3 regions of the Weizmannia sp. WK01 genome follow, and region 1 is predicted to be linked to each of the others. Evidence: riboswitches for the same ligand, from Rfam matches in the RefSeq annotation. Region 1 holds a riboswitch; each other region holds the start of a gene.
The links. Region 1 has a riboswitch for S-adenosylmethionine ahead of OF158_RS17080 (methionine ABC transporter ATP-binding protein). Riboswitches for the same ligand answer to the same signal wherever they lie in the genome.
Positions count from the first base shown of each region.

Region 1 (7,368 bases):
GCGGATCAATATCAAAATGAACATGATACCACCCCGGAAACCGTGCCTGTTCAATGGCCAAATAAGCTTTCACATGTTCCAGTTCTTTTTCAAGGGGGATCAGCATTTTTCCCGCCCCCTGCAGGTTGCTGCGGAAAAAGGCCGCGAGCTGCACGAGCAGTTCCCTTGCTTTATCCGCATCTGTCCGGACAAGGCATGTAATCGTGTTAATCGCATTAAAGAAAAAATGTGGGTGAACCTGGGCCTGGAGCGCTTTAATCTCGGCATCTTTCAAAAGTTTTCTTTGCAGTTCCGCCTCCGCCAGTTCAAGCTGGTTGGAAAACAACTTGCTCAAACCTTCCGCCAGTTCCTGTTCGACCGCGCTTAATTGTGATGCTGATGTAAAGTAAAGCTTTAACGTGCCCGCAACTTGTTCGCGGACAAACAGCGGCAGCACGATCGCCGCCTGGAGCGGGCAGCCTTCATGGTTGCACTGGATTTCCTTAGCCGTTCTGGCGACCATGATTTTCCCGTGCAAAAGCACCCTTTCCGTCAGCTTTGTCGACATGCTCTCAAGCGGAATATGATGGTCCGATGCTACCCCTGCATGCGCCAGCACTTTTTCCCGGTCCGTAATAGCGACGGCATCAGCTGCTGTATGCTTCAAAATTATTTCTGCCGCTTCTTTGCATGATTGCATGTTCAGCCCTTTCCGGAAATGGGCTAGCGTTTCCTGTGCAATCTGCAGCGCTTTATGGGTCTGCACCGCCCTTGTCCGTTCTTCTTCCAGTAAAATCGTCTGGATAATCAAGATAAAAATAAACGTACCAAAGCCGTTAATCGAAATCATCGGTACCGCGATGAGGCGGACGAGCGCCACTGCTTCTTCAAAAGGTTTTGCTACTGCCAGGATGATGCCCATCTGTAGCATTTCCATTAAAACCCCAGCAGCGACCGCTTCAAGCGCAGCATACTTCCCGCGCACGTTAAAGCGTCTGCCAATAAAGCCCATGATAATGCCGGCAATCATCGTCGACAGGCTGCAGGCAATATCCGTATAGCCGCCGAGAGAGAGGCGGTGGATGCTGGCAAGCAGGCCTGCGCCGATGCCGACAACCGGCCCGCCCAAAAGGCCTGCAATCCCGACGCCCATGATTCGGGTATTGGCAATCGCACTTTCAACCGATAAATGCCCCTGCCCGAAAGCATGCGAGACTTTCCCATGCTCAATAACGATGCCGGTATAGTTACTAATGATACCAAAAATTCCAAAAACAATAATCAGCACCACTTTTTCTTTCCGTCCGTATTCCTGATGGATAATTTGCCGGAATGTCTTCAGCCGCGAGAGTAAAAAAGCAGCAATGACAAGAATCCCGGCCCGCTCAAGCATTACCGGCAAAAGTGTTGCCATAAAGGATCCCCCTTTGTTTTCCACCCGTCCGTATTGAAAACCCTTTCTTTTATTATAAAAGACTTCACCGGTTTTAGGAAAGCAAAAAAGCAGTGTTTCAAAAAGCCCAGCCAATAGAAAAACGGCGGGATACCGTTCGAACTGTATCCCGCCGTTTTTTTCTGCTATGGGGCGGATAAACCGCCTGTCTCTATGCCCGCTGTTTTTTAGGGGGCTGCTATGAAACTATTTGCCATCATTGTGTTTGCTTATAATCTTTTAAATACGATACCGGTTTATTGACCGGGACGGCTGCACCTTTATAATGCTTTTTGATAAAGTCAGAGACTTCTTTTGAATGATAAATGTTTACGATTTCTTTCAACGTTTTGTCATTCTTGTCTTTTGTCCGGGCTGCAATAATATTGATATACGCTTTGTTGCCCGCATCTTCACGGAAGATGGAGTCATTCGTCGGGTTTAAGCCGGCATTAATGGCCATATCGCAATTGATCACAGCGAGTGCCGAATCATCCAGGCCGCGCGGTGTTTGGGCGGCATCCACGGCAGTAATTTTCAAATGTTTCGGGTTTGAAGCGACATTTTCAAGCCCGCCTTTGCCTGTGAAACCTTTTTTCGTCGTAATCAATCCGGCTTTTTGCAGCAAAAGCAAAGCCCTGCCGAGGTTTGTCGGGTCTTTCGGAATCACAACTTGGTCGCCATCTTTCACTTCGCTGACCTTTTTATATCTTTTCGAGTAGATCCCCATCGGCCAAATATTCGTTGTGCCGATCGCCGAAAGCTTCAGATTGCGTTGTTTGATAAAATCATCGAAATAAACAACCGTCTGGAACGCGTTAATATCAATTTCCCCGTCGCTTAATGCGAGGTTCGGCTGAACATAGTCGTCAAAGCGGACAATCTTAATATTAATATTTTTCTTTTTCGCGAGTTTCTGGATTAAATTCCATGTCGGCACTTCAGAAGTGGTTGTCCCGACTTTGATTGTTTTTGTGCTTGTACTGCTCGAATTGTTTTTGGCCCCGCATCCTGCCAAAACCAGGATCAGTCCCAATAATAGAATCGCAAATTTTTTCATCGCTGCTAAGTCCCCCTGAATTGAATTTTTTATAAAAAAGGTGTAACCCTTTTTCCCAATATTATTTTCTCCGGATTTTTTTGGAGAGAAAGTTGCCCAATGTCTGGACAAGCTGGGTGAAAATGACCAGCGTGATAACGGTAACGATCATGACGCCTGTCTGAAACTGGTTGTACCCGTACGTGATCGCCAAATCCCCGATCCCGCCGGCACCGACCGCGCCCGCCATCGCGGAAGCCCCAATCAGCCCGATGGTGGCAATCGTTAAATTGAGCACCATGGATGCCTTTGCTTCCGGAAGCAAAAACCGCCAAATAATCTGCCAGTTCGTCGCCCCCATTGACTGCGCAAGTTCGATTGTCCCTTTGTCGACTTCAAGCAGTGAACTTTCAATGAGCCTCCCGATGTAAAAAGCAGTGTACAACACAAGCGGCACAATCGCTGCGGTTGTTCCGATCGCTGTCCCGACAACCCAGCGCGTAAACGGAATGATCGCGACAACGAGAATAATAAACGGGATCGACCGAAAAATATTGATAATCACATTTAAAATATTAAAAATCCATTTGTTTTCCCATATGCCGTTTTCCCGGGTAATAACGAGAATGACGCCAACCGGGATGCCGATGATGATGGAAATGAGTAATGATACAGCCACCATATACAGCGTCTGGCCCATTGCCGTGAAAAATTGCGGCCAAAACCATGACCAATCAAATGCCATTTTTCTCCACCTCCCGAATGATCGCTTCGTGATCGTTGATGTACTGAATGGCCCGCTTCATTTCTTCCGGGTCGCCTTTCAATTCGACAAGCAGGTTGCCAAAAGGGATTCCCTGAAGTTCGGTGATCATGCCATGAAGCACATTCAGGTCGATTGAAAATTGTTTTGCTGTATTGGATAACAGCGGCATATTGGTGGAAGCTCCCTTAAACAGAATCCGGTAAATGCCGTGCGGGTTGTCTTTGCTGCTTTCATCGATCAGTTTTTGCACCGATGGCGGAATCGAATCATTCAGCACAGTTTTCACAAAGCTTCTCGCAATTTGCGTTTTCGGTTCTGTGAAAAGGTCGATTACAGGGCCCTGCTCCACAATTTTTCCGCCGTCCAGCACCGCCACTTTATCACAAATATCACGAATGACATTCATTTCGTGGGTAATCATCAGGATCGTAATGCCCAGCTCGTCCCGGACTTTCCGCAAAAGGTCCAACACGGCTTCGGTCGTATTCGGGTCAAGGGCAGACGTTGCCTCGTCACAAAGCAAGATGTCCGGATCTGTCGCAAGGGCTCTTGCAATACCGACCCTTTGTTTCTGGCCGCCTGACAACTGGTCAGGGTAGTGATGCATTCTCTCTTCCAGCCCGACAAAAGACAATAATTCTGCCACTTTTGCCTTTATTTCTTCCTTCGGGCGATGTTCCAGCACAAGCGGCATGGCCACATTTTGAAAAATCGTCTTTGACTGAAGCAGATTGAACTGCTGGAAAATCATGCCGATTTTTTTTCGCTCTTGACGTAGCTTGGCAGGCGGCAGGCGCACAAGGTCGACCCCGTTAACGAGCACTTTCCCGGAAGTCGGCCGCTCGAGCAGATTGACGCACCGAATCAGTGTGCTTTTCCCGGCACCACTGTAACCAACCACCCCGAAGATTTCCCCTTTTTCAACACGCAGGTTGATGCCTTTTAACGCTTCAACCTTTTTGTCCTTCCCTTTTCCGTATACCTTATGAATATCTTCTAATACCAGCATGTTGAAAACTCCTTCTGTTCCTTTTGGCAAAAAAAAAACTTCTTTCATTCGAAAGAGGTTTGCCGGTCAAGTGACTTATCTCTCAGAATGAACCATTCTGCAGGAATTAGCACCTTTCAAAAAAAGATTTGAAGGTTGCTGGACGTCATCGGGCCTGTCCCTCAGTCTCTCTGGATAAGTTATTCATTTGTTATATTTAAATATTAGTGGACGGCTCGGGATTTGTCAATTCATTATTTTATATTTTTTTGTTTTTCAATCGTCAGACAACTTGAAACAATGCCCGGTTTCCGCGCCACTCCACGTGAATTTCATGCTCAAAAAAGCGGGAAAGCACTTGTTTTTCAATCATCTCGGAAGTCCGGCCCTGCCGGAAAACTTCCCCGTTTCTGATCAGCAATGTTTTTTGGAAAGCGGGAGAAATTTCTTCCGGATGGTGCGTGACATATACAAGCGTCGGTCCGTTCTTATCTTTCGCCAGCTCTTCCACACTTTCTAGCAAAATTTCCCGGGCAAACAAATCCAGCCCGTTGCAAGGCTCGTCCAAAATTAAGATGCGCGGTTCCGCCATTAACGCGCGCGCAATTAAAAGCTTCTGCCGCTCTCCTTGCGAACAATGTTCATAAGCACGGCTAAAAAGGGAAGCACAATGTAATTGTTCCATCAAGCGCAGGGCTTTCTCTTCGTCTTGTGCATCCACCGCTTCATACAGCCCGATGGATGCATATTTGCCGCTGATGACCACATCGCGTGCAAGTTGGGTGCGCGGTATCCTTTCCTGGATGGAGGAGCTGACCCAGCCGATTGATTTCCGCAGTTCCGGCAGGCTTGTTTTTCCGAACGCTTTCCCGAGCACCTTGATGCTCCCCTTTGTCGGCCAAATATACCCGTTGATCATATTGAGCAAAGTGGTTTTGCCGGAACCGTTTAAGCCGAGGACAGCCCAATGCTCCCCTTTTTTGACCGTCCAGTGAATGTCCGAGAGCAGTTTTTTGCCGTCGCGCATCAGGCTCACACCGGCAACTTCGATTATATTTTCCATCTGTGCCATCCCCTTACATTTCGTACAAGTTTTAGACACACAGGGGTTCACCCTGCGCACTTCATTTATTCATGCTGGCGAGAAAATCCCCGAGCAGGTCTTCCGCATCTTCTTCTTTTTCCGGCGCTCCCGTTTCGGGCGGTGCCGGTTCGGCGGCGGCAGTTCTCCAGTCGAATGCATCAAGATCATCCGATCCAGGCGGCTCACCACCGGATCGAACCGGTTTCCCGTCCGCTTCTTCGCTGGTTTGCGGCAATTCGTCTTCCTGTAAAAAAAGCGTCTCATCCATAGATACAGGTTGTTTCGAAAGGGCCGCAAAGAGCGAAGTCGCCCGGAGTGGATCCTGAATCAGTTCGTAAACAATGCTGCCGAGCATCGCTTCCGAATGTTCATGCTTCAGCCAGTCATGTTGCACTTTTGTCAGTTTGCGCGGCAGCGGGATTGTAATGGTTTCTTTGTCCTTTACGAGCGACTGGTTAACACCTTGTATCACATATCCGGCTATTTTGGCGGAGAAGTTCCGTTTCTCTTTTTCTTTTAACTTTGACAGTTCTTTTAAAATATGATCGGGCGTATCCTGGGGGATCCGGAACGCAATCGTCTGGCCCCGCTTCATCCCGCTTTGTTTTTCCATATTTTTTCACCTTATTTGGATTCGACCGGTTTCTTTCCTTTGTCTTCCGGTTTATTGTTTTTCCTCACATAATCCGAAATTAATTTGTAGTAAGCATTGGCCATCATCCAGATGCTCTCTTTTTCATCTTCAAAGAAATCAATATTGTAGCCGTCAAGGCTGTTGTTCAGCGTTTTTAAGTAATCTTTCAGGACAACAGAACCGCCGCCGACAAAATAGCAAATCTCTGTTTGTGAGTTTTTCTGCCACACGTTCCGGAGCAGGCGGTATTGTTTCTTTGCAAGGTCAAACAGAATCCGGTCTGTAATGTCGTGCACGCTTGTCCGGCTGCCTTTTACCATAATATGGTTGCGGTCATGCTTTTTCGTGATAATATCGATCACATCACGGCGGCTGTCCAATTCGACCCCGTATTTGACGCGGATTTCTTCACGGATCTGTTCAAGCGCTTCTGATACGCCGAGATTAAATCCCTGCGCCCGGTCATCATCGACTGTCCTGTTTTTGATCACGGCGATATCCGTTGAGAGGCCGCCGATATCCTGGATTAAAATGCGTTTGTCAATCAATTCGCGGTTAATAATGTTTAAATCGTTATCCATGACAAGATTGATAAAAGCGGCAAAGCCTTCCGGATACACTTTGATTTCGTCAAATTTCAGATTGACTTTCAACCCCTGATATTTCGGTGTGACAAGAAATTCCACCTGGTGGACGGATCCAAGCAGCTGCGAGCGGTAGCCCGCATCTTTTCCCTCTTTTACTTCGCGGAGCGGCAGGCCTGTCCCAAGCGTGTAATTGGCATCAATGACATTCTGGTTGCGGGTAAAAACTTTGGCGTTTTCCTCCCTTACTGCGTCAAGCGCAAGGCTTGTAAAAAGCAGGACGAGGGTCTGATCCTCTTCCGACTTGCTGCTTCCCGGGTCAAGTTCGGTTGCATTATCGCTTTTGGTTGCGAGATCCCCGACACGGTAAATCACGTTATTTTCCTTTAAAGCAGGGGAGTGGACTTTTACATGGATGCCTTCAAGCGGATCTTTGCTGTCCAGTTCCTCAATGCCAATTACCGGCCGGTCTTCAATATCCCGTGCAATGACGTTCGGGATATTGAGTTCATACTCCATTTTTCCAAAAATGCCTTTTAAAGAATCGTTGCCTACATCGACTGCGGCAATCCGGGTCTTCCCCATTCACTTTTCCTCCCTGTATCGCTTTCTTTGGCTTACTCTAAGAATATCTGAGTCTATAAAAATAATCAATACTCTGAACTTTTTTAACGAAAATGTAAACTTGTTTGCGGCTTGTAAACTTTTGAAAAGTGTTGTTATAAAGCCATGCTTACAGGTTTGCAAACATGTTTGCGTTTTTGTTTACAAATGTTTGCGTTTGTGTAAACATGCAAACAGCTTTGAAAACATGTAAACAAATACGCAAACACAGCCAATATCCCTCATCCATAAAAAATTC
Region 1 is NZ_CP109616.1:3,589,963-3,597,330, forward strand. Features, by position in the region: gene OF158_RS17065 (sensor histidine kinase) at 1-1,393, opposite strand, end outside; gene OF158_RS17070 (MetQ/NlpA family ABC transporter substrate-binding protein) at 1,629-2,471, opposite strand; gene OF158_RS17075 (methionine ABC transporter permease) at 2,533-3,195, opposite strand; gene OF158_RS17080 (methionine ABC transporter ATP-binding protein) at 3,185-4,225, opposite strand; SAM riboswitch class I at 4,298-4,406, opposite strand; gene OF158_RS17085 (ABC transporter ATP-binding protein) at 4,488-5,267, opposite strand; gene OF158_RS17090 (hypothetical protein) at 5,329-5,901, opposite strand; gene OF158_RS17095 (ParM/StbA family protein) at 5,913-7,091, opposite strand.

Region 2 (7,368 bases), 500 kb from region 1:
GACACTCCTTTTTGTGAAAATTTTTAACCCCATTGTAACGGAAGCCATTCCGGGTTGCAAACAGGCTTGCCAAGTTTTTCGCCGGGCACACCGGCTGACTTCCCAAAGCTGCAGCTTCATTCGTTTTTCAACGGGCAGTCCCTTGTATGCGGCTGTGAAAGAAAGATAAGGTTTCCTGCTGCTTTTCAGGCTTGCGGTATGCTTCTCCAAGCAGCTTCTCCAGCCATTCGCTTCTTTCCGATGGAGAAAACTGCGGCCGCTTCAGAAGCTGGCGGCACTCATATAAAAAATCCACATATTGGGCGTAGTTCGTATCATAATGTTCGGATAATTCATTTGCAATTTTGGAAGCCAGTTTCGGGCTTGCCCCGGCTGTAGAAACACTGATGGAAAGCCTGCCCTTTTGGAAAAACGCCGGAAAAGCAAGGTTGCCATTTCCCGCATGGCCGGCATCGTTCACGAGGGCTTTGGCCGGGGCATGGGCAACAATCCGGCTGTTTGTCTCCGGATCATTTGTCGCTGCAATAACCACATCGGCCTGCCGGATGTCTTCTGGTTCGAATGTTTTCTGTTTCCAAATGAATGCGCGTTGTTGAGCCATAGCCTGCAATTCATCGTTCAGGTGCGGGCTCACGACGGTAACGTATGCCCCCGCTTCCTGCAAAAGCCGGAATCTGCGTGCCGCAACTTTTCCACCGCCGATAACAACAGCCTGCTTCCCGTCTAAATCGACCATAACCGGTACCCAAACCATTCCTGATCTCCTTTCCAGTTTATCCATTGCAAAAAGCCCGCCGTTCTCCCTGCTTGGCATGCTCCCATTCCAGCGTTTCCTGGAAAGCCGGAATCGGGTAAGTGCCGGCACGCGCAATGGAAAACGCCGAGCCGCGGGCATTTTTCAAACTGCATCGGACCCAAAAAAGTGCCGGTACGCGCAATGAACGCTGCACCCCGGCACCTTTTAAACTGCATCGCCCCAAAAAGTCCGGGGTGCACAATAGAAAACACCGCAGGCTTGACTGGGTAAAAATCCCGTGATCTCAAATAAAATCCTCTGCGCCCAACGCTTCTTTTGCCCGAACGGCCAATGCGTCCGCCATATCCGGATGGCAGCCGAGATACCGTGCCAGCCGGATATCATATCCTTCCCGCTGCAGCATGCCCACTTTCTTTTCCAGCGACCGGACGAGCACGCCGGTAAACCAAAGATAAGGGGCCACAACTACCGGGTGCCCGGTTGCGGTCAGCTCCTTCAGCGCATCATCAAAACGAGGCTCAAGCACTGCCAAATAAGCCGTTTTGATCTGTTCTGTCCCCAATTGCGCACGCAACCCGGCAGCAATTTTTGCAAAATCGCACAGTGTTTCCGGGTTGCGGCTGCCGCGTCCAACAAGCAGAATCCAGGCACCCGGAGGCATGCCGGTTTCCAAAATATTTTCTGCCAAAATTTCGATGATCCGGTCCCCGACACCGAGCGGGCGGCCGTACGTAAACACAATATGCGGATAACGCTGTTTCGCTTCCCGGATCGCGCGCGGGATATCCTCATAATAATGCCCGGCACTCAGCAGCAATACCGGCACAACAGCAATGCGCCCTGCGCCGCCCCGGACAAGCGCATCAATCCCTGCCGCAATATCCGGTTCCGCAATTTCCAGATAGCAAATTTCCTGGAGATCCGCATCCACCTGCGCCATTGCTTGCCGGATCGTCGCTGTTGCTTCCCGGGCGGTTTCAGGCACACGGCTGCCATGGCTGACATATAAAACGCCTTGTTTCATACCCGTTCACCCGGTACAGGCCGGAGCAGCAGAAAGCTGTTCAAACCATTTTAACTCTTCGCGCAGTTTTACCACTTCTCCGATGATCAAAAGCGATGGGTTGCGCAGCCCAGCCGCCTTTTCACTTAAATTTCCAAGCGTGCTGACCGCGGTTTCCTGTTTTTCAGTCGTGCCCCAGCGGATTAGTGCAGCCGGCATGTCCGGTGATTTGCCGTGCTTTATCAGTTGCGCACAGATGAGTGGCAGATTTTTCACGCCCATATAAATGCAAAGTGTATCAATTCCCGCATATTTGGACCAATACGCATCAAGATCTTCGCCTTTTTTCGTGACGCCCGCGATAAAAGCAACGGATGTACTGAGCCCGCGGTGGGTGAGCGGAATGCCGGCATAGGCGGGCACAGCGGAACCGGCTGTAATTCCCGGCACGATTTCAAACGGAATATGTTTTTGCACCAGGACTTCCGCTTCCTCCCCGCCTCTACCGAATATAAACGGATCACCGCCCTTTAAACGGACAACCGTTTTTCCTTGGTTAGCAAATTTCACAAGCAGGTGGTTGATCATATCCTGCGTCATCGTATGGGCATCCGGTTTTTTCCCGCAGTAGACAAGTTCTGCATCCGGCCTTGCCTCTTTTAACAGGTCCGGATTCACCAGCCGGTCATATAAAATGACATCCGCTTCCCGGATCAGGCGCAATCCTTTCACTGTAATCAGCTCCGGATCGCCGGGTCCTGCCCCGACTAAATATACTTTTCTCATTTCTTCACCTGCTTTAAACTTAATCGGACTCGTTGTTTTGGTTGATGCGAGCACTTGAACAATCCTAGTCTGGATTGGCTACAAGCGGGCACCTGAAAAAGCTGGCTGCTTTTGCCGCTAGAGCTTGCTGAACGGGTCCAATTCTGCGTTTGTACCCAATTTATCAGCAAGCTCCATCTCAAAATATAAAAGAATCCATCTTCGAAAATGCGATTTTATCTTCTCTATACGCTGAATCAGCTTCCAAGTGCAATTTTTTCCCTGGTTTTTTCATAAAACCGATTTGTATATAAATTTTTGCCGCATTCTTACCAAATCTAGGAATTTTGTAAAATGAACGAAATCTTGTCATGCAGACTGATGCTTACTCTTATTACCTATGTCATTTTATATAGCAGCCTTATTTTTTCTGAACCGTATGCAGCCCGCATTCGGTTTTATTAAAGCCCGCCCATCTTCCTGCTCTTGAGTCGCTGTTTCCGACAGCACGTGTGCACGGGAAGCAGCCGATGCTCGGATATCCCTGGTCGTGCAATTCGTTATATGGAAGATTGTTAGACCGGATATAGTTCCAAACATCATCCCATGTCCAATGAATCAGCGGGCAAATTTTAATCGAATGGAACCTTTCATCTTTATTGACAAAATTCGTTTTTGCCCTTGTCGGCGATTGCTCCCGCCGTAAGCCGGATATCCAGGCCGCCGCTCCCTGCAGCGTTTCTTCAAGCGGCTTGATTTTCCGGATATAGCAGCATTGGTCCGGATCCCTTTTCCAAAGGGCAGATCCGTATTGCGCCGCCTGTTCATCAAGCGTAAGCGACGGTTTTTTCATTTGTATATTTAAAGCCGGATATTTCTTTTTCACTTTTTCAATCAATTCGTAAGTCTGCGGAAAGTGCAGGTCGGTATCCAAAAATACGATATCCGCATCTTCTCTGACTTTCGAAATGAGATCAATCAGCACCATTCCTTCTGCGCCGAAACTGCACGCATATACCACTGATTTGCCGTACGTGCCATATGCCCACTGCAAAATTTCCAATGCGCCCTTCGTTTCATCTTCCGGCACGAACGCTGCGAACGGATCCGACGTAAACTGTTCATATGTGAGCCGCGTTTGCTCCACTCTATTCCCTTCTTTCGCATTCGATTACTAAGGATTAAACGACAAAAATCTTCTTACCCTGAAGTAAGAAGATATCCATTCCCGGGAAATCTTCTTATCTTTCAGGCCACCACCTGCAGGAATTGGCACAGTGCCCATTTCCGGACCTGCTGCCGAGGCTTCACAGGGCCCTTCCCTCCACCTCTCTTGATAAGAAAATAACAATATATAAGCTTGAAGTTTATTGTATACCTTCTTATGCTATTCGTCAACGAAAAATTCTGATAAAGAAAATCAGGCCCATTTTCAAGAAAAATGTTTATATGTCGGTTTTTGATCCTCATTTGATGGAAAAGGTTTCCAACTGACCCTTCATTTTTTGGCTAGCTTCCTTGGGCTTTTCTTCAAAATTTTGCTTCTGTACCAGATTGGTCATTCATCTTTAAACTTGCGGATGTCCTCAGTCGTACCAGGCTCAAATCTGTGCTTCATCTCACCCGGATTTCTGCAGCATCTTTTTAAAAAGGAGCAACAGCTACCTTTTACCATAGAGGTCTTTCCTTATTATCAAACGAATAAACATAAGGCATCGTAAGAATCAAACAAACCCAAATAATGACGATTAGTGTTATGAATGCAACTTTTGGAATGCCCAATATCATCAGTCCAAATGATACGAAAAGGCAAAGTAGAGAAAGATAACCAACTTTATTTCGAAACTTCATACTTGGATATAACTTGGCTGTACAATTTGGACATTCCATGGTTTGGTCAAACTTCCATAGTCTCTTAAAAATATAAATCCACTTAAATTGATGGTTACAATTCAAACATTTTGGCAGGCTCATTAAATTTCACCTTCCTTTTCATTGATTCTAACATAAAATTCAATTTATTTTTTATATTAACAACTATGGTTTGGAAAAGTCTTCTTTTTCAGTGCGTTTTCCAACCTGCGGGGGTAAACTACATATATCAATTGACACAGACTGAATGAAGGCAAAGCGAGGTGGAAAAATGATTCATTTGGACAAGCATCATGACCCCTGGACAAACGGCATACTGCTGCGCCAACTTTCACGCAGGACAGTCCAGCCGGGTACCCTGATCCGGGAGAATGAAGCACTTTTTCAACAGTACTGTCAGCCGGAATTTCACAAACCGTTTTCCCTTTCACGGTTGCTGCTGAACCGGCGATATCCGGTTGAACCGTATAAAACGCTTGCAGATCAGAACGGCCTTGTGTACCCGGAATGGAAAACGATATTGGATCAAGCGTACAGCCGTCTGCTGGCTGTGGCATCCCGTACAGTCAATGTGGCAGATTACGGTGCGGTCGGCGATGGAAAAACCGACTGCACAGCGGCTTTCCAAAAAGCATTGGGAAACGGCCGGGTGAAAGTGATCGTACCGAATGGTGTTTTTCTAGTAAAGGGGCTTAAGCTGCCTTCATGGACATGCCTTTGCGGCAGCGGAAAAGGCGTAACCATCATCAAACTCCATCCGCATGCACCGAAAAAAACGCGTCTCATCCAAAATGCCCATTTTCATCGTGGCAATCACCATATATCGGTGGAGGGGCTCACGCTCGATTGGAATGTCGAAAGGCTCGGGCAAGAGGAAAGAACGGCGGCAGGAAATAACCGTTCAAGCTGCCTGACTTTTGCGCACGTCACGTTCGGCTGGGTGAAAAATGTGGAGGCGGTGGGGGCCGGACTGCACGGTTTTGATGTATCCTCTGCCCGTTATCATTATTTGGGAGACGGCTTTCTCGCCCCAGGAAGGAGCCGCTATATCTGGCTGGACGGGCTCACGGCAAGCGGATTCGGTGATGACGGGATTACCACCCACCATAGCGACTATTGTTTTATTTCAAATTCTTTCTGTTACAACCCAAGTGGAAGGGCCCACAAAAAAGGGTTTTCCAACTCCAATGGCATTGAGATTGATGACGGCTCGCGCCATGTATGGCTTTGCAATAATGCATCAAGCGGCTGTTTCGGAGGTGTTGAAATCAAAGCCCACCACAATGCATCGGCTGCTTCTCATGTGCATTTGTATGGCCATCTTTCTGTCCGCGACAACCGCTCTTTTAACTTCCGGCATATCGGCCACCATAAAGGCAAAGATGCCGATTCGAAAAGCGCGAACCATATTGTGGCGGCCAATCTAGTTTCTGTCGCACCGGTGTTTACGGATTTATATGAAGGTTCAACGCCGCGCAGCCTCGTTGTTTCCGCTTACCGAAACGTTGTAATTAACGGGCTGACTGCGCTTGGCGACCCGGATTATGATTTCAAGGGAAATCCTGTTGTCGCCATCCAGTACCGCGCAAAAAATGTTATTTTGAAAAATGTAGAAATCAGCGGGTTTCAAAATGCAAAACGGATCAGGGGCAAAGACAAATGCGTACTGCTGTAATGCTTGGATTGTTCATAAATAAAGAGAGAATCTAAGCAAGACTTGCCGAATGAATCGGATAATAGCTTCTTATCCGATTCACCCTGCAAGTCCAGCCTTCATGTTTGCCACCAATAGAAGCGATATCTGCAAAAAAGGGGATGAAATGGCTTTCGAGTGCAAAGTTTTTTCTACATCTTTTTGAAACCCTTGCATTTAAAGTTCGGCAAAACCCTTGGGATCCTTGCCCGTCCGAGATTTTGCTGATTCAGCAAGCCCTGGATCCTTCCTTTTCATCATCGTTTGAAGATCATTTCCCGGGGAAACTTGGTGTCTTTTGTCATGAATGCGGGCGTGGAAAGACATTTCTATACAAAGTTTTTGCCGACTTTGCGCCCCTTCTCGAGTAAAAGACATTTTGTCTTCCTTGATGCCAATGCCCGGAAATTTGTTGTGACATGTCTTTCATAGCACTCGTGCCAGTAATGTTATCGCAATTTTTCTCTCATTAAGTTGCGAATACTTTTCCCGACCAATTGTGTTATTTTCCTTTCACCATAAAGGACGCTTTCCCGGGAAATTTGTTGCCTTTTGTCTTTTTAAAGACCTCTAAAAAACATTGGGACCATCGTACGGATCCTTTTTTGTCTTTTTGAACGTTTTAAAAAGACATTTTGACTCAGTCCCACCCCCGTTTTGTCTTTTTGAAGGCTTCGTGACCACTGAAAAAAGCCATTTTTTTATGTAAAATTTGCTGTGTAGTGTAAGAAATTTTCTGTAAATGGTACTCTTTACCATAGAAATTAGTAAAAATGACAAATGTTTGGCTATAATTCGCCTTTTTAGAGGATAGTATGGCGGCTATCCTCTTTAAATTTACTGCCAAGGCTGTTAGCTTGGCTTGTAAGCCCATGCTTTTTAGACCGTACCATTTGGCACGATCTAACCCGTGGAAATTCTTCATTTCGCCATTTTTCCCTTCTTGGCATGCTCTTTTTTTATACTTCTCTTTAAATCCCTCCGATTTCTGTTGTTGACTATACTCATAAAATTCTGGGGTGTTGATTCCGATCCCTAATACTTTTCCGACTGTTTTTCCGGTTATGCAAACTTCTCGCATTGGGCAATTTCTACATTGTTCTCTGTCAAAATAGTAATTATACGTTTCTTTTCCACATTTTCTTATATAGTGTTTCTTTTTGATTGTTTTGTTTCCTTGACTACAGAACCACTCGTCAGAATCTTTGTTATAACTGAATCTTTCTTCGTCTATGCGATATGCAGCTTCACTTACAGGGATGTATGCCTTTGCTTTAA
Region 2 is NZ_CP109616.1:390,790-398,157, reverse strand. Features, by position in the region: gene OF158_RS02020 (NAD(P)-binding protein) at 128-781, opposite strand; gene OF158_RS02015 (sirohydrochlorin chelatase) at 1,041-1,781, opposite strand; gene cobA (uroporphyrinogen-III C-methyltransferase) at 1,788-2,546, opposite strand; gene OF158_RS02005 (phosphoadenylyl-sulfate reductase) at 2,947-3,672, opposite strand; SAM riboswitch class I at 3,764-3,868, opposite strand; gene OF158_RS02000 (TIGR04104 family putative zinc finger protein) at 4,194-4,499, opposite strand; gene OF158_RS01995 (glycosyl hydrolase family 28-related protein) at 4,669-6,072, shown strand; partial or broken gene OF158_RS01990 (IS1182 family transposase) at 6,893-7,368, opposite strand, start outside.
Region 2: another riboswitch for S-adenosylmethionine. It lies ahead of OF158_RS02005 (phosphoadenylyl-sulfate reductase); the one in region 1 lies ahead of OF158_RS17080 (methionine ABC transporter ATP-binding protein).

Region 3 (7,368 bases), 1.1 Mb from region 1:
GACCGTGTCAAGCGGGATTTCATCACGTTTGACCGTCACTGTCATCTGTTTGCCGGATCCGGCCCTTGAAATACCCAGCTTCACATTGGAGCCTTTTTTTCCTCTGATTCGTGTTGTCACTTCGTATAAGTCCATGCCTGCCGTACTTTTTCCGTTAATTGTTGTAATCACGTCTTCCGGGCGCAGTCCCGCTTTTTCCGCCGGGGAGTTTCTATAAGGAGAAACAATCAGTATTTTTCCGTTTTTTTTGGTAATTTCGGCGCCGATGCCTTGAAAAGAGGAATCCAGCGTGTCATTGAATTGCGCGGCTGTCTCTTTGTCCATGTAGACGGAATACGGATCGTCCAATGTACTGACCATGCCTTTGATTGCGCCTTCCACGAGTGTTTTTTCGTCAACTTTCCGGACATAGGAACTTTTGATTAATTGGTATGCCTGGGCAATTTTTGTGAGGTCCGGCATATTGCTTGTCCCACCGGTTGTTTCCTGGCGGGTGGGGGCTGCCTTGTCCTTTTGTGAAAACCATTGGCCTGCCGTATAGCCGCCGCCTGCACCGGCAAGCAGCGATCCCGAAATCGCAAGCGCCAGCCATTTTCGTTTCATGGTGATGCCCTCCTTGTACAAGAAGCGCCGCCAAAAGCGGGGTTCTTCATCTCGATAATTCAATATATGTACAAGCCGGGGGGCATATGCCGGGTAGCGGAAAAAGACGGCGAAAGTCCCGCCGAGGATGCAAACAGGCTGCCGTGAAGCTAAAAAATGCGTAATGCAAAACGGGCTCTGGTTTCTTTAGGGGATACGCGATCCGGCCATGACCATGCTGTTCACAAAACAGCACGAACGGGACGGAGCCACCATCACAACATGTAAAAAAGAAGCCTCTTCCGCTAAGCCGGCAAAGCAAAAACGGAAGAAGCCGTAAAGAGGTTGAGGGGTTCTCCCCCCGCGCTAAAATGACATCTTAGCATCGCAAAAAATATGGATACGTTTCCTTGGTTCACGAAACGGCATCCAATTGCGGAACGGGCCGGTAACCCGCCGCAAAGTCTTCAATCATGGCGCTTGCCGTCGGAAATTTTCCGGCACCCGGACCTGTAAGGGTAATTTTTCCGATCAGGCTGCCGTAAATCGTGATGGCATTGTTGACGCCTTCCACCGCATAAAGGGCGTGTTCGGGAGGGACAAGGACAGGCTTAACGGATGCTTTCAGCGTACCGCCATCACGGTATATGTCCGCAATATGCTTATAACGGAGTCCCTGCCGATCCGCTCTTTCAATATCCGCAAGCGAGAGGCCGCCTATGCCTTCAACTTCTACTTTCTCCCAGTCCGGCTGGGTTCCGAATACGAGCCGACTCAGGATCATCAGCTTGCAAAAGGCGTCCTGCCCTTTTACATCATTGCCCGGGTCAGCTTCTGCATAGCCGTGCTGCCTGGCAATTTCCAACGCTTCTTCAAACGGAAGATGTTTTTCGCGCATGGCCGATAAAACAAAATTGGATGTGCCGTTTAAAATCGCCTGTACACGCTGGATATCATTAACCTGAAGCTGCTGGGAAATCGTCCGAATCACAGGGATGCCGCCTGCAGTTGTCGCTTCGTAACCGACAAACACGCCTTTTTCTTTCGCTTTTTCAAGCAACACATTCCCATATCGTGCAAACATGACTTTATTGGCAGTAATGACGTGGCAGCCTTTTTCAATCGCTTGTAAACAGTAAGAAAAGCCTGGTTCTTCCCCGATAATCGCTTCAAACACGACTTCAAGGCCGGGAATGGCGAGAACTTCCCGGAAGTCCGTCGTAACGAGTACAGAACTGTCAATGTTCCGCTTTTTTCGGGGGTTTTTGATCAGAACCGCTGCAATCTCTACCTCGGCATGCAGCTTTTCTTTCAGCTGCTCCCGGTGGGTCCGGACCGCTTCGTACACGCCCTGGCCGACCGTCCCAAAGCCGAGCAGCGCTGCTTTAATCACTCTCATTATCCAAACTCCTCCCTACATCTAGCGCTCTTTCGCCTCTGAAGCGTTTTGTTCATTTAAAACGGTCAAGCGGTCCGACAGTATTCGGTGCAGCCGGTATCCAGAAGCTCCCGATCTGGATCAGGTATGCAGACCGTCCGGGCCGCAACATTGTTCAATGGGATCAGCCCAGAACATCGTATAAGTTTTCCGGATCGCCTGTTGGCATTCGCATGGCGGCCTTCGCACGAATCTGCCGGACCCGCTCCCCGCTTTTACCGGGCTGTAACGGCTGTTGCTTTTGTAATGGCCTGATCGAGGTCGGCTGTCAAATCTTCGACGGCTTCAAGCCCGACGGACAGGCGGATCAAATCGCCTGTGACCCCTGATTTTTCCAGTTCTTCATCGCTCAGCTGCGAATGCGTAGTCGTTGCCGGGTGGATGATCAGCGATTTCGCGTCGCCGACATTCGCTACATGCGACCACAGCTTAATATTGTCGATCACGCGTCTTCCTGTTTCCCGGCCGCCTTTCACACCAAAGTTGACAATGGAGCCGTAACCGCCGTTCAAATATTTTTGCGCCAGCTCATGGGACGGATGGTCTTCAAGGCCCGGGTAATTGACCCAAGCAACATCTGGATGGTTTTTCAGAAATTCCGCGACTTTCAATGCATTTTCGTTATGCCTTTCCACACGCAGATGCAGCGTTTCAAGCCCTTGCAGGAATAAAAAGGCGTTGTCCGGGCTTAAAGCAGGCCCGAAGTCGCGCAAAAGCTGAACGCGAAGTTTTGTGGCGAACGCAGCCTGTGCCGTGTCGACGCCGTAGCGCAAGCCGTGATAGCTCGGATCCGGTTCGCTAAAGTCCGGGAATTTGTCTGTGTTCCAGTCAAAACACCCGCCGTCAACGGCAACACCGCCGATCGCCGTTCCGTGCCCGCCGATCCATTTTGTCGCCGAATGGACAACCACGTCCGCGCCCCATTTGATCGGATTCGCGCCATACGGAGAAGCAAACGTGTTGTCGACAATCAAAGGAATACCGTTTTCATGGGCCACTTCCGCCACTTTTTCCACGTCGAGCACCTGCAGGCTTGGGTTGCCGATAATTTCCGCGTACAATGCTTTTGTTTTCGGGGTGATCGCCTGGCGGAACGCTTCAGGGTCGGACCCGTCCACAAACTTGACGTTAATGCCGTATTTCGGCAATGTCACAGCAAACAAATTATAGGTGCCGCCGTAAAGATTGCTGGCGGATACGATGTCATCACCCGCACGCACGATGTTCAAAATGGAAAAGGCAATGGCCGATGCGCCGGATGATAAACCGACAGCCGCTGTTCCGCCTTCCAGTGCAGCAACACGTTTTTCAAAAACATCCACAGTCGGATTGCCGAGACGGGAATAAATGAAACCTTCTTTTGATAAATTGAAGACGCCCTCCGCATGTTCTGTATCCGGAAAAACGTAAGAAGTCGTCCGGTATACCGGTACGGCGCGCGATCCTGTCGCCGGGTCCGGTTCCTGGCCGCCGTGCAACAATAAAGTTTCCGGTTGGAATGATGGTTGTGTCATTTTAAAGCCTCCTGATTTTTTAAAATTTTTTCGTGAAAGATGGAAGAGGAAATGAAAAAACCCTCTTCGTAAGGGAAGAGGGTTACAATGTATGTAAGTTCCTCCCTTATCTTTCAGACGCATGTCTGTAGGAATTAGCACCTTTTCAGGCAAATGCCTGAAGGTTGCCGGGCTTCGCAGGGCCTAGTCCCTCCGCCGCTCTCGATAAGAGTTTCTTTTCATAATTCAATTTTGAATGACTTATTGTTTAAGATTATAGAAGAACAATGGCAAACCGTCAACCTTTTTTTGAAAAAATTTTCTTTTTCTTCTACAATATTGGCGACAATAGCCGGGAAATGGACTCTTTAAACCGCACATAAAGCGGCCGGTTCTGGTAATCATGGAGCGTTAATTCGGTTGATTCGGCCATATCGTCCCGGAAAACGCCGGCAAGTGTGCCGGAAAGCTCACGGTCGTACAGCACGGCGTTCACTTCAAAATTGAGACGGAAACTGCGCACATCGATATTGGCCGTCCCAACGGAAGCAATTTTCCCGTCTACGACAATCATTTTCGCATGGATGAACCCTTTTTGATAAATGTACACTTTGACGCCCGTTTTTAACAGCTGGCCGATGTTGGAAAGCGTCGCCCAATAGACAAACATATGATCCGGTTTATTTGGAATCATAATCCGAACATCCACTCCGGATAAGGCGGCAAGCGTCAGCGCATTCAGGAGGCTGTCATCCGGAATAAAATACGGTGTTTGCAAATAAATATATTTTTTGGCGGAATTGATCATTTTAATATAGCTGTTTTTAATCTGCTCCCATTCAGAATCGGGGCCGCTTGAGACGATTTGGATATCGGTTTCACCCTGCGATGGGATGACCGGGAAATAACGTTCTTCATCTCTTACATCATGCGGTGACGCCTGATTCCAGTCCAAAATAAAGCGGGTCTGCATGGCATAAACAGCACTCCCTACAATCCGTAGATGCGTATCCCGCCAGTAACCGAATTTCTTATTCAGGCCAAGATACTCATCCCCGACATTAAAACCGCCGATATATCCGATCTGCCCATCAATAATCGCCAATTTCCGGTGATTCCTGAAATTGACGCGCAAATTGACGAGCGGGATCCGGGCAGGAAAAAAGGACGCCACTTCCCCACCAGCAACAACAAGCGGCCGGAAAAATTTGCGGCGGAACAGCATCCGCGACCCCATATCATCATAAAGCAGCCGCACCTTTACGCCTTCTCTTGCTTTTTGCGACAGCAGTTCAATCAATTCATGGCCGAGGCGGTCATTCCGGAAAATATAATATACAAGATGAATACTGTCTTTTGCATTCCGGATGTCTTCAAATAAAGCCTCGAATTTTTTCCTGCCGTCTGTAAATATATCGACGTGATTGTCCTGGGAAAGGATTGCCCCGTCATTCATCAGCAGCATATAAACGAGATCCTTGTACTGGATTGTCCGCTCATCATGAAACGGAAACCGGTTTTCGCGCAGCAGTTCAATTTGCTGCTGGGAAATTTCCTTAATGCCGATCTTCTCCTGTACCTTCCAGTCAAAAATTTTCCGGCGGCTTAAATTTTGCCCGAATACCAAATACAGGATAAAGCCGGCAATCGGCAGGAATAATAGCACCAAAAGCCATGCCCAAGTTGCGCCGACATCTCGCCGTTCCAGGAAAATAACGGTTCCCGCCAGAATAAAATTCAAAAGAAACAAGATAACCAGTAGTACCGTTATAATCATTGCGTTCTCCTTTTCGTACACCCTTTGTTCCTGCTTGAGGTTTGTTCCCGGCCGGTATCCGGGAACACGGTGAAGTGTTTTGGAATTGATATAGGATATGTTTGCGCAGCAAAAATAACAATTGTATCATACCATAATATTTGCGCCTTACCTATCGTACAGCACTTTCCGTATGTGTCAAGTTTTTCTCGACAAGGTTTAAATATCGGGTATTCCAAGACACTCTTTTTGTACACTTTCGGCTACCGTGCTTTACTTGCTCGGTGTAATTTTCGGAAAAGATGTAATATTTCCGTATAAAGATGGATAACGGGGATGTTGAGGCGCGCGAAATTCACTCGCTTTCCGCGGGCGGCCGGCGAGCCTCCTCGCTCGTACCTCGCTGCGGGGTCTCTCCTGGCTCGCTTTTCCCGCAGGAGTCTCGTAAATTTCGCGCGCCTCAACGATCAGTCCCCACTGAGCCAGGCTTAAAACGAAAGCTCTAATATTTTGCTTAAATGTCCCATTGCCGATGAACTGCTTGAATGCAGGGCAACTGATCCGTGCTTTACGCCCACTGACGGGCGTACAGGCTGCTTGAGTAGTTGAGACATCCTGATGGATTGTTTCAAGTTCCGTTGCTTTCTCTCGCTTCTTGAACGGTGTTTCAGATAGGCTTCTCTCAATGTCCCATTGAGTATGCCTTGTTTGATTTTCACCATGGCTTCTGCGCCAAGTTCACTCCAATGCATGCCCCTTTTTTTCATCCTGAAGGAGATATGCCTTTGATTCGATTCCATCGCTCCTAGGCCTCTCGCACCTTCCGGCACGTTTTTCACCCTGTCCCTCCAGTCAAAAATGCGGTCCCAGTTTTTCAAGATATACGAACGGAATTCCTTGATTTTCTTGAGGGCCTTTTTATCCGTCAAGGTGCTTTCGTGCGTATCCAAATATAACGTGAATTGGTCCAGGTCATGCGTTCTAATCGCTTTTCTAATTTGCTCCTTGATCTCGCTCTTTCCGCCCCCAAATGTCCTTATGATGGCTTGTGCAACGTGGTAGGTATCCAGCTGGTTGAGCACCGGAAATTCCGACTGTGAGAATGCTGTTTGAAACCGTTCAGCTGTGTACCCAGCACCTCCATCACTGTTTGTAATGACTTGCGCTTTTTCGAGGGAATAGGTGTTGGCAGCTGTGGCTTGGACTTCATCCCAAAATGTCTGAATGTCTTCCGTCGTCATGATGACTGTGGGCTGACGCAGGGAGACCCTTTTTCCATTGGTTTCCCATCCCTCATAGAGAATGGCGTGGTGGACTTCCATACTCTGTTTCTTTTTTAGTCCCCGAACGAATACACCATCTGCTTCAGAAAACAGGTAGTCTACCTTCTTCCCCTCAGGCAGGGAAACAGCTATTTCTAGCTCTTCTACAAGTGCCTTATCGGCTTCCGCCTGAGTTTTCCCTACGTGTTTTACCATGTTCCCTACAGTTGTGTGACTAAGACTCACTGCTGTCCACTCTTTTAAAATATCAGCTACTTCCCGATAGGTGTTCTCACTTGCCAACTCTGCCACCTTTAATTCCACTAACGGGCTGTATCGTTGGTGTGGTACCAGCCCTAACCATTCATCCAGAGGATAATGGGAATTTCCTCTCTTGTCATGCATTAATGAGCGTTTAAAGGTCACACTTCCAAATAGAAACTGAATGTTTCTGTTATCACTCCGGCAGTACACCCAGCCCTCCTCTAACTTCTCCTGTTTAATTATTTTATCTAACTCTTCAAATATTTCCCCAACCCATTGTGTAAAAGCCTTCTGCATCAGAAGTTTAAGCTGTTCTTCAAATTCGATAAGACTCTTTGTATCCTTTAATAATCCAGCAATTATTGATATAATATCCATGGGAAGACCTCTCTCTCTAGATGTTCATCTTGAAGTGTACAATTAGATGATAGAGCGTCTTCCCATTTTTTTCCACTCATATGCCCCGTCGAGTAAAATTTTACACATACGCACTTTCCCTGCCATTGCATGCAAAAAGAACCGCACCAATGGATACGGTTCTTTTTTTCGTCCTTATTAAAAGTTAACATAGTT
Region 3 is NZ_CP109616.1:1,003,590-1,010,957, reverse strand. Features, by position in the region: gene OF158_RS04545 (S41 family peptidase) at 1-603, opposite strand, end outside; gene OF158_RS04540 (homoserine dehydrogenase) at 998-1,981, opposite strand; gene OF158_RS04535 (O-acetylhomoserine aminocarboxypropyltransferase/cysteine synthase family protein) at 2,236-3,534, opposite strand; SAM riboswitch class I at 3,638-3,745, opposite strand; gene cls (cardiolipin synthase) at 3,845-5,290, opposite strand; gene OF158_RS04525 (ISLre2-like element ISBco6 family transposase) at 5,758-7,173, opposite strand; gene OF158_RS04520 (murein hydrolase activator EnvC family protein) at 7,351-7,368, opposite strand, start outside.
Region 3: another riboswitch for S-adenosylmethionine. It lies ahead of OF158_RS04535 (O-acetylhomoserine aminocarboxypropyltransferase/cysteine synthase family protein); the one in region 1 lies ahead of OF158_RS17080 (methionine ABC transporter ATP-binding protein).